3 linked regions of the Simiduia agarivorans SA1 = DSM 21679 genome follow. Each later gene encodes a partner of the first gene's protein in a complex. Links are inferred from orthologs where the notes say so. Each region holds a gene or a part of one and is shown in the gene's direction. Other genes may lie near its edges.

Region 1 (3,647 bases):
GCCGGCACGGACGCTCGGCAAGCCGATGTTACCCAATAAACGGAGAAGATTTGCCAGAGCAATTAGCCGGCAACCAACTCCACAGTGACAACGCGCGCGAACAGACGCGCTTTGTACTGGACTGAATGTTTAGAACTCACTCTCTGCCGCCAGGGATGATCGCTCACTCAGCATGCCGCAGCCAGTTGCTGCCCCGTGATGAAAGCCCCCTGTGCCGCAGCGTCAGCAACCGAACTGACAAACCATGTCTGCCAAAAAGCAGACCAATAAAAGACCTGCCGGGTTAACTCGGTACAGGAAATGAGTTTTGAAGAGAGCCGCGACAGACAATCAGGCATGCATCACATCGCACAAGGCGCGATGGGCAGGCCTGCATCTGACTGTTGCACTCTTTGCGACAGCCATTCGCTGCGCAACATAAACACAGCCAGACACAGCAAAACTGCTCGCTGCGCCCTGTAAATTAGGCACAGCATGAAAAGAATGCTCATCAACGCAACTCAACCCGAAGAGTTGCGCGTCGCGCTCGTAGACGGCCAATGGCTGTACGATCTCGACATCGAAAACCGCAATCGCGAACAGAAAAAAGCCAATATCTACAAAGGAAAAATTACCCGGATCGAGCCCAGCCTCGAAGCGGCATTTGTGGACTATGGTGCTGAACGTCACGGTTTTTTACCCCTGAAGGAAATATCCCGTGAATACTTTGGCAAATCACCCAAAGAGCTCGACGGCCGCGCAAAGATCAAAGATCTGCTGAAAGAAGGCCAGGAAGTCATTGTCCAGGTCGACAAGGAAGAACGCGGCAACAAAGGCGCCGCACTCACTACCTTTATTAGTCTGGCCGGCCGCTATCTGGTATTGATGCCAAACAACCCGCGCGCCGGTGGCATCTCGCGCCGCATTGAAGGCGAAGAACGCGCTGAACTGCGCGATGCGATCAATGGTCTGAACGTGCCCCAGGGCATGGGCATCATCGTCCGCACGGCGGGCATCGGCCGTAGCTCCGAAGAATTGCAGTGGGACCTGGACTGGCTGGTTCAACTGTGGGGCAACCTGTCAGACGCTGCATCCGGCAATAAGGCACCCGCCTTCCTGTTCCAGGAAAGTAATGTCATCATCCGCGCCATTCGCGACTACCTGCGTCAGGACGTGGGCGAAGTTATCGTGGATACACGCGAAGCCTATGACCTGGTCAGCACTTTCATCAACCAGGTAATGCCCAACTATCACAGCAAAATCAAGCTGTATGAAGACGACATTCCGTTGTTCAACCGCTATCAGGTTGAAAGCCAGATCGAAACCGCGTTTGAGCGCGAAGTGAAACTGCCTTCGGGCGGCTCCATTGTGATTGACCCCACAGAAGCCCTGGTTTCTATCGACATCAACTCCTCGCGCGCCACCAAAGGCGGCGACATCGAGGAAACCGCGCTGCAAACCAACCTGGAAGCAGCGACGGAAATCGCCCGTCAATTAAGGTTGCGCGATATCGGTGGTCTGGCTGTTATCGACTTTATCGATATGCAAAATGCCAAGAACCAGCGCGAGGTGGAAAACCGCATTCGCGAAGCACTGGAAATGGATCGCGCCCGTGTCCAGGTGGGCCGCATTTCAAAATTTGGCCTGCTGGAAATGTCCCGCCAGCGCCTGCGCCCATCCCTGGAAGAAACAATGTCCAAGGTATGCCCGCGCTGCTCTGGCCAAGGCACGATCCGCTCCACCAAATCACTGGCGCTGTCAATTTTGCGCCTGGTGGAAGAAGAAGCGCAAAAAGAGCGCAGCGCAGAAATCCGCGCCATTGTTCCGGTCAATGTTGCCACCTACTTGCTGAACGAAAAACGCAAAACCATCAGCAAAATCGAAGCGCGCAACAACATTCGCGTAACTGTTGTGCCGAAATCGGAGTTGCAAACACCGCACTTCGAAGTCCAGCGTCTGCGCGATGACGACGAAGGCACGTTCGAGACCAGTTACAAGATCCATACCCCGGCGGAAAAAACCGAAACCGATAACGACATGCAACCGGCCAAGCCCCTGCCACAAGCAGCGGTACAATTGGTTGCGCCGTCTCAACCAGCACCGGCCCCGGCGCCTAAACCCGGCCTGATTGCCCAGTGGATTGCGGCCATCATCGCCCTGTTTACACCCAAGCCAAAACCCAAAAAGACCAAAGCCCGGGATAACGACCGTCGTCGCCAGGGCCGTGGCCGCAACACCAACAATCGCCGTCGCGGTCGTAACAAAGGCGACCAAGAGACCGAAAACAAAAACGACAATAAAACCGACGCCAAGTCCGACAAGCCACGCAACAATCGCAACGACGATAGCGACGGCAATCAGGATGAACAGCGCGGTCGCCGTCGTCGTCGTCGCCGTCGTAACAACGACAATGACAACGCAGAGAGCAACAATCAGGAGAGCAACAACCAGGAACAATCGGTCGCTGCCAACGAAAACGAAGCTGACGACAACAACGGCAACTCGGAAGACAAGCCGCAGCGTCGCCCCAGCTCCCGTCGTGGACGCAATCAGGAGCGCCGTCGTGGCCGCCGCTCGGATCAGGTGGAGCAATTTGAGCAGCAATCCGATGATGAAATTTCGTCGGAGTCTACCGCCAGCACCGAGTCGCCTGTAAGAGAAACGCAGGAGAATAGCGAGCCACAGGAAAATCGCCGCCGCAATCGTCGAACGCCTAAACAGGAAAAACCTGACAACGGCGAAAGCAACGACACGGCAGAGCCGAAATCTGAAACCGCATCAACAGAAGAACGCAAGCCTGAACCGGCAACCCGCGAAGTATCACCTGAAGCGGAAGTAGTGCAGACTACGCCAGCAGAGCCGGTCGCCGCGATCGACGCAGCAGAGACCGAACCTGCCGCCAAGGCCCCTCTTACCGGGGAAGCTGAAGCAAAAGAAGTGATCGAAACACAGCCGCAGGCAACGCAAACCGCCGCTGCTACCGAACCGGACACTCAGCAATCCGCCGAGCAAACCGACGGTGACGCCAGGGTGGAATCTGCAGATGACAACACTGTCGTCCAACAGGACGAGGTTGACGCAGCAGAGACTGTTGAAGCAACCCCGGAAGCGCAACCTGCAAGTTATAGCCGTGCAACTAATGATCCGCGCGCTAACCCAAAACCGGTAAGCAGCGTGCAGATCACCACCGAGACACGCCCCAAATCCGGTGCCCGACCGCTCAACACGGCGCTGCCTGCTGCAGTTGAACGCACACCACGCGACTTGAGCCGCCCGGCCAACGATCCGCGTAACAAACGCCAGGCTTAAAACACCTGACTTGCTGAAAAGACCGGCCTTGAGCCGGTCTTTTTTTGTTTGCTCAAACACTACATTCATAACCCGGTATGGGCCGACGGATGAGCCAGCCAGCGGATTCAAGGCACCGCGCTGCGCTTTTTTCAGCCATACAGCGCGACGATTGATCAGTCTGCGAGTAAAGGGATTTTTTTCATAAAAAATAAATACTTACCGCTTGCCAACTGGCCGGCGGCCTGTATAATCTGCGCCTGCTACGGAAGGGTGGCAGAGTGGTCGAATGCACCGGTCTTGAAAACCGGCGATGTGCGAGCATCCGTGGGTTCAAATCCCACCCCTTCCGCCACTTCCCCCCCCTCGTATTACCAACC
Region 2 (3,174 bases), 830 kb from region 1 along the record:
CACAACATCAACAAGTTGCAGGGTCACTTTGCTGACAACAAAAAAGATCACCACTCACGTCGTGGTCTGATCCGCATGGTTAACCAGCGTCGTAAGCTGCTGGATTACCTCAAGGGCAAAAACGCCGAGCGTTACACTGTCCTGATTAAGAAACTCGGCCTGCGTCGCTAAGTTTCCGGTGCCCGCCCTTTGGCGGGCGCTTTTTTATTCAGGGGAATTGGGCTTTGAATAATTGGGGTCAGATACACGGAAAATCAGAATAATTGGGGTCAGATACACATTTCGCGAGCGCAGCGTAAATCGCTACTTTCTATTGGCGAAAAGTGTATCTGACCCCAATTATTCCAATTTTCCCTGACCCCAATTATTCCCCAGTTTTCCGAACGTTATATGTAGCAACAAACAACACAAGTGAAAGTAAGAAGAGAAAAGGACGATATAAGTGAATCCTGTAATCAAATCGTTTCAATACGGAAGTGACACCGTAACTCTGGAAACCGGTCGCGTTGCGCGTCAGGCCAGCGGTGCGGTCATTGCAACTATCGGCGAAACTTCAGTGCTGTGTACTGTAGTCGGTGCCAAAGAAGCCAAAGAGGGTCAGGACTTCTTCCCTCTGTCTGTGCACTATCAGGAAAAAGCCTACGCGGCGGGTAAAATCCCCGGTGGTTTTTTCAAGCGCGAAGGTCGCCCCAGCGAAAAAGAAACCCTGACCTCGCGTCTGATCGACCGTCCCATCCGCCCGCTGTTCCCCAATGGCTTCAAGAATGAAGTGCAGGTGGTGTGTACTGTCGTTTCCGCAGAAAAGAATGTCGATCCCGATATCTGCGCCATGATCGGTACCTCGGCGGCCCTGGCCATTTCCGGTATTCCCTTTGCGGGCCCCATTGGTGCTGCGCGCGTGGGTTACACCCAGGCCGACGGTTACATCCTGAACCCCACCTACAGCGCGCTGAAAACCAGTGAGCTGGACATGGTGGTTGCCGGTACCAAAGACGCCGTGCTGATGGTTGAATCAGAAGCTAACGAATTGCCAGAAGACATCATGTTGGGTGCCGTATTGTACGCCCATCAGGAAATGCAGGCCGTTGTGCAGGCGGTGAGTGAACTGGCCCGCGATGCAGGCAAACCCGTGTGGGATTGGTCTGCACCGGCTGAAAACACTGAATTGAAAGCGGCCCTGGCAAAAGGTTTCGAAGACTCTATCGGCGTTGCTTACCGCATTACTGACAAAGCCAAGCGTTATGATCGTTTGGGCGAGCTGCGCAGTCAGGCTATTGAGGAGCTGGTCAATGAAGACGCCGGCGTTTCCAAAGATGATGTGCGCGAAGCCTTTGCCAAGCTCGAAAAAAATATTGTGCGTTCACGTGTAGTGGCCGGTGAACCCCGTATTGACGGCCGCGACGCCAAAACTGTGCGCGCGATTGAAGTGGAAGTGGGTGTTCTGCCCAAGGCCCACGGTTCTGCCCTGTTTACCCGTGGTGAAACCCAGGCACTGGTGGTTGCAACTCTGGGCTCTGCCCGCGATGCACAGATCATTGATGCACTGGAAGGCGAGCGCAAAGATCCCTTCATGCTGCACTACAACTTCCCTCCCTACTCTGTAGGTGAGTGTGGTCGCATGGGTGCCACTGGTCGTCGTGAAATTGGTCACGGTCGTCTGGCCCGTCGCGGTGTGGCTGCCAGCCTGCCGAACATGGACGATTTCCCCTACAGCCTGCGCGTTGTGAGTGAAATTACCGAGTCCAACGGTTCTTCTTCTATGGCCTCTGTGTGTGGCACCAGCCTTGCGCTGATGGACGCTGGCGTGCCAATGAAAGCCCCCGTGGCCGGTATTGCCATGGGTCTGGTGAAAGAAGACAACGGTTTTGCCGTACTGACCGATATCCTGGGTGACGAAGACCACCTGGGCGATATGGACTTCAAAGTAGCGGGTACCGCCAACGGTGTGACTGCGCTGCAGATGGACATCAAGATCGAAGGTATCACCGAAGAGATCATGGAGATTGCTCTCGAGCAGGCGCTGCACGCCCGTTTGCATATCCTGGCCGAAATGAACAAGGTGATTTCTGCTCCTCGTGGTGAGATCAACGACAACGCGCCACGCTTCGAAAAGATCAAGGTTGATCCGGACAAGATCCGCGACATCATCGGTAAAGGTGGTGCAGTGATCCGTGCCATGACCGAAGAAACCGGTGCGTCTATCGACATTGAAGACGACGGTACCGTCACTATCTTCGGCCAGACCGGCGAAGTCATCCGCGATGTGCTGGATCGTATCGGTGCTATCACAGCAGAAGCTGAAGTGGGCGAAATCTACGAAGGTACGGTTGTACGCATCGTGGACTTCGGCGCCTTCGTCAACTTCCTGCCCGGCAAAGACGGTCTGGTACACATTTCACAAATCGCTGAAGAGCGTGTGAACGATGTGAACGACTATCTGAAAGAAGGCCAGGTGGTGCGCGTGAAGTGTCTGGACGTAGACCAGCGCGGCCGCATCAAACTGTCGATCAAAGAAGCCAAAGCAGAAGAAGGCGGTGCCGATGCACCAGCCGCTTCTGAGGAAGCTTCAGCCGAGTAATCGGTTTGGTTTGGTAGAAAAGCCCGGCAATGCCGGGCTTTTTTTATTGTAGAAGATCAAAGCCAATCGCCATGCAATTTACGCTTATTACACACGAGCGGGAACTTCCCAAACCGTCGAATACCGGCCAACTCATACTTGCGGCTGCAGGTGTTGCGGCGCGCCGGATTGTCTGGGCCAGACGAACACCCGATACGCAACTCTTGTCTGACATTGAACAGCGTCGTGTTGTACTGGTTTACCCTTTGTTGGGTGCCGACGGTTTCCGATTGACCTGTTTGGAAGAAAAAGACCATCACAACACCCGCAATCAACTGGCGACGCTATTGCCGCAAGCGCCGGTAATTGTGTTGATTGATGCCACTTGGCAGCAAGCGCAAAAGATGTTTAATCAAAGCCCCTACCTGCAACAGCTGCCCAGACTGGAATTGGCCCGCGAGCGGCCGTCACAGTTCTGGCTACGACGTAACCAGAAGTCCGCCGGGCTTTGTACCGCGGAATGTGCCATTGAGATACTGCGCCTTGCCGGTCAGAAAACAGCAGCGGACCGGCTCGAGCTGGTTTTTCAGGCATTTTTGCATCAACCCAAGCGATAA
Region 3 (2,893 bases), 290 kb from region 1 along the record:
TTCACTCCTATCGTGGCCCGGGGATGGACGAAGGTCTGAAAATATTTCAGGAAATCAAAGACACCTTCAAGGTGCCGGTGATTACCGATGTGCATGAAATTCACCAGTGCCAGCCGGTGGCCGAAGTGGCAGATATCATTCAGTTGCCGGCGTTTCTGGCCCGCCAGACCGATCTGGTGGCGGCCATGGCAGCCACGGGTGCCGTGATCAATATCAAAAAGCCCCAGTTTCTGAGCCCGTCGCAAATGGGCAATATCGTGGATAAATTCCGCGAGTGTGGCAACGAACAGTTGATCCTGTGCGACCGCGGCACCTGTTTTGGTTACGATAATCTGGTGGTGGACATGCTCGGATTCCGCGTGATGAAAGACGTGTCCGACAATCTGCCGGTCATTTTTGATGTGACCCATGCGTTGCAGCAACGCGATCCTTCTGGCAAGGCCTCGGGTGGTCGTCGCCAGCAAGTTGCAGAATTGGCCCGCGCTGGAATGGCGCTGGGTCTTGCAGGACTGTTTTTAGAAGCCCATCCCAATCCCGATCAGGCCAAATGCGATGGCCCGAGTGCACTGCCGCTGGATAAGCTGGAGCCATTCCTGGCCCAGGTGAAAGCGGTGGATGATCTGGTTAAGGGATTCGCCCCCTTACACATTGATTAAAAGCCCACAGAGGTTTTGGTTGTGCTGAAGTAGGCGACGTGAGCGCAACCCGGAAAATTTTACCTACGGAACTTAGTTGGAGTTTACACAGATGACAAAGATTGTTGACGTTCGCGCTTTTGAAGTGCTGGACAGCCGCGGCAACCCGACCGTGAATGCCGATGTAATTCTGGAAGGCGGCATTGTGGGTACTGCGTGTGCACCCAGTGGCGCGTCTACTGGCTCGCGCGAAGCGCTGGAGCTGCGCGATGGCGACAAGAGTCGTTACCTGGGCAAGGGTGTGCTGAAGGCTGTTGCCAACATCAATAACACCATTCGTCCCCTGTTGGTGGGCAAAGAAGTGGAAAACCAGCGCGAGCTGGATGACGCCATGATCAAAGCCGACGGCACTGACAATAAATCAGTATTGGGCGCCAATGCCATTCTGGCCGTGTCACTGGCTGCCGCCAAAGCTGCGGCCCAGGCCAAAGGCGTTCCATTGTATGCGCACATTGCCGATGTGAATGGCACGCCGGGCAAATACACCATGCCCGTGCCGATGATGAACATTCTGAATGGCGGTGAGCACGCCGACAACAATGTGGATATTCAGGAATTTATGGTTCAGCCGGTGAAAGCTACTTCGTTTGCCGAAGCCTTGCGCCAGGGTGCTGAAGTGTTCCATGCGCTGAAAAAAGTCCTGTCCGAGCGCGGCTTAAATACCGCTGTGGGTGATGAAGGTGGCTTTGCCCCCAATCTGCCATCCAACGAAGCGGCGCTGCAGGTGATTGCCGAAGCCGTTGAAAAGGCCGGTTATAAGCTGGGTGAAGACATGACCCTGGCGCTGGATTGTGCGTCCTCTGAATTCTATAAAGATGGCAAATACGATCTGGCGGGTGAAGGTAAGGTGTTCACAGCACCCGAGTTCGCAGACTACCTCACCGGTCTTGCCAACAAGTACCCGATTCTGTCGATCGAAGACGGTATGGACGAAAGCGATTGGGACGGTTGGGCAGATCTGACCAACAAAGCGGGTGAAAAAGTCCAATTGGTCGGTGATGACCTGTTTGTGACCAACACCAAAATCCTGCGCGAAGGTATCGAAAAGAAAATCGCTAACTCCATTCTGATTAAATTCAATCAGATCGGTTCGCTGTCTGAAACACTGGACGCCATTAAAATGGCTCAGGATGCAGGCTACACGGCGGTTATTTCTCACCGTTCCGGCGAAACCGAAGATACCACCATTGCCGACCTGGCGGTGGCAACTGCAGCGGGCCAGATTAAAACCGGCTCTCTGTGTCGCTCTGACCGCGTGGCCAAATACAACCGTTTGCTGCGCATTGAGGCTGAACTGGGTAACACCGTTGCTCCTTACCGTGGGCGTGCGGAATTCAAAGCCTAGTTACAGGCGATGAATCAGAACGGGCAGCTTGCTGCCCGTTTTTCGTTTAAGCTAGACAAAATACCAACCGCGAACCCGCTATGAAATGGATGTTACCGCTACTGCTGATGTTGCTGGCAGGCTTACAGTACCGGCTGTGGGTCGGCGAAGGCAGCTATGCGCACATCAACCGGCTGGAGCAGGAGATTGAACGTCAGCAGATTGAAAATGACAAATTGCGTGAACGCAATCGGGTGCTGGCAGTCGAGGTGGAAGAACTGAAAACCGGGTTGGATAGTGTCGAGGAACGAGCGCGTCAGGAAATGGGCATGATCAAAGACGGAGAAACCTTCTACATGATGGTGGAACCCAAAAACCGGCCAGCCAAACCGTGAATACACCAAAAATCTGGGTGTTGGTTCCCGCTGCGGGCACGGGCTCGCGCATGCAATCCGAAACCCCGAAACAATATCTGTCACTCAATGGTCAGCCAGTGCTCGAGCATACGCTCAATGTGTTGTTGCAAACGCCACAACTGGCCGGTGTGATAGTGGCGCTGGGCCCGGAAGATGAACGATTCGGCAGCCTGGCTGTGGCACGGGACCCCCGGGTGCAACCGATTGTCGGTGGTCGTGAGCGCGCGGATTCCGTGCTGGCCGGCCTGCGTTACCTGGCCAAACGCGCGGCGTCCCACGATTGGGTGTTGGTGCACGATGCGGCGAGACCTTGCCTGACCGTTTCCCTGTTGCACAGCTTTTGCGAAAAAGTGGCTTCGGAAACCGAGGGCGGCATTCTCGCCGTGCCGGTTGCCGATACCTTGAAATGGGTTGAGCAATCCACCATCGGTCGTACGGTCGATCGATCACATTTATGG

What was found.
Region 2: the proteins of M5M_RS03665 (region 1) and pnp are in contact, whole or in part, in a cryo-EM structure (PDB 9QH0), measured with the Escherichia coli proteins. The link is inferred for Simiduia agarivorans SA1 = DSM 21679 from one-to-one orthologs.
Region 3: the proteins of M5M_RS03665 (region 1) and eno are in contact, whole or in part, in a solved structure (PDB 2FYM), measured with the Escherichia coli proteins. The link is inferred for Simiduia agarivorans SA1 = DSM 21679 from one-to-one orthologs.

Annotation. Positions count from the first base shown.
Region 1 is NC_018868.3:806,514-810,160, forward strand. What follows is about bases 76-3,488. They hold M5M_RS03665 (Rne/Rng family ribonuclease), read left to right. Parts: upstream 76-474; coding sequence 475-3,288; downstream 3,289-3,488. UniProt on the Escherichia coli protein: Endoribonuclease that plays a central role in RNA processing and decay. Required for the maturation of 5S and 16S rRNAs and the majority of tRNAs. Also involved in the degradation of most mRNAs.
Region 2 is NC_018868.3:1,639,901-1,643,074, reverse strand. Bases 71-3,010 are described here. They hold pnp (polyribonucleotide nucleotidyltransferase), read left to right. Parts: upstream 71-442; coding sequence 443-2,578; downstream 2,579-3,010. Other genes in these bases: M5M_RS07245 (DTW domain-containing protein), read left to right, coding at 2,608-3,010; rpsO (30S ribosomal protein S15), read left to right, coding at 71-171. Outside these bases: more of rpsO, read left to right, coding at 1-70; more of M5M_RS07245, read left to right, coding at 3,011-3,174. UniProt on the Escherichia coli protein: Involved in mRNA degradation. Catalyzes the phosphorolysis of single-stranded polyribonucleotides processively in the 3'- to 5'-direction. Also involved, along with RNase II, in tRNA processing.
Region 3 is NC_018868.3:1,095,751-1,098,643, reverse strand. It holds eno (phosphopyruvate hydratase), read left to right. Parts: upstream 1-747; coding sequence 748-2,040; downstream 2,041-2,893. Other genes in the region: ispD (2-C-methyl-D-erythritol 4-phosphate cytidylyltransferase), read left to right, coding at 2,411-2,893; ftsB (cell division protein FtsB), read left to right, coding at 2,121-2,414; kdsA (3-deoxy-8-phosphooctulonate synthase), read left to right, coding at 1-656. UniProt on the Escherichia coli protein: Catalyzes the reversible conversion of 2-phosphoglycerate (2-PG) into phosphoenolpyruvate (PEP). It is essential for the degradation of carbohydrates via glycolysis.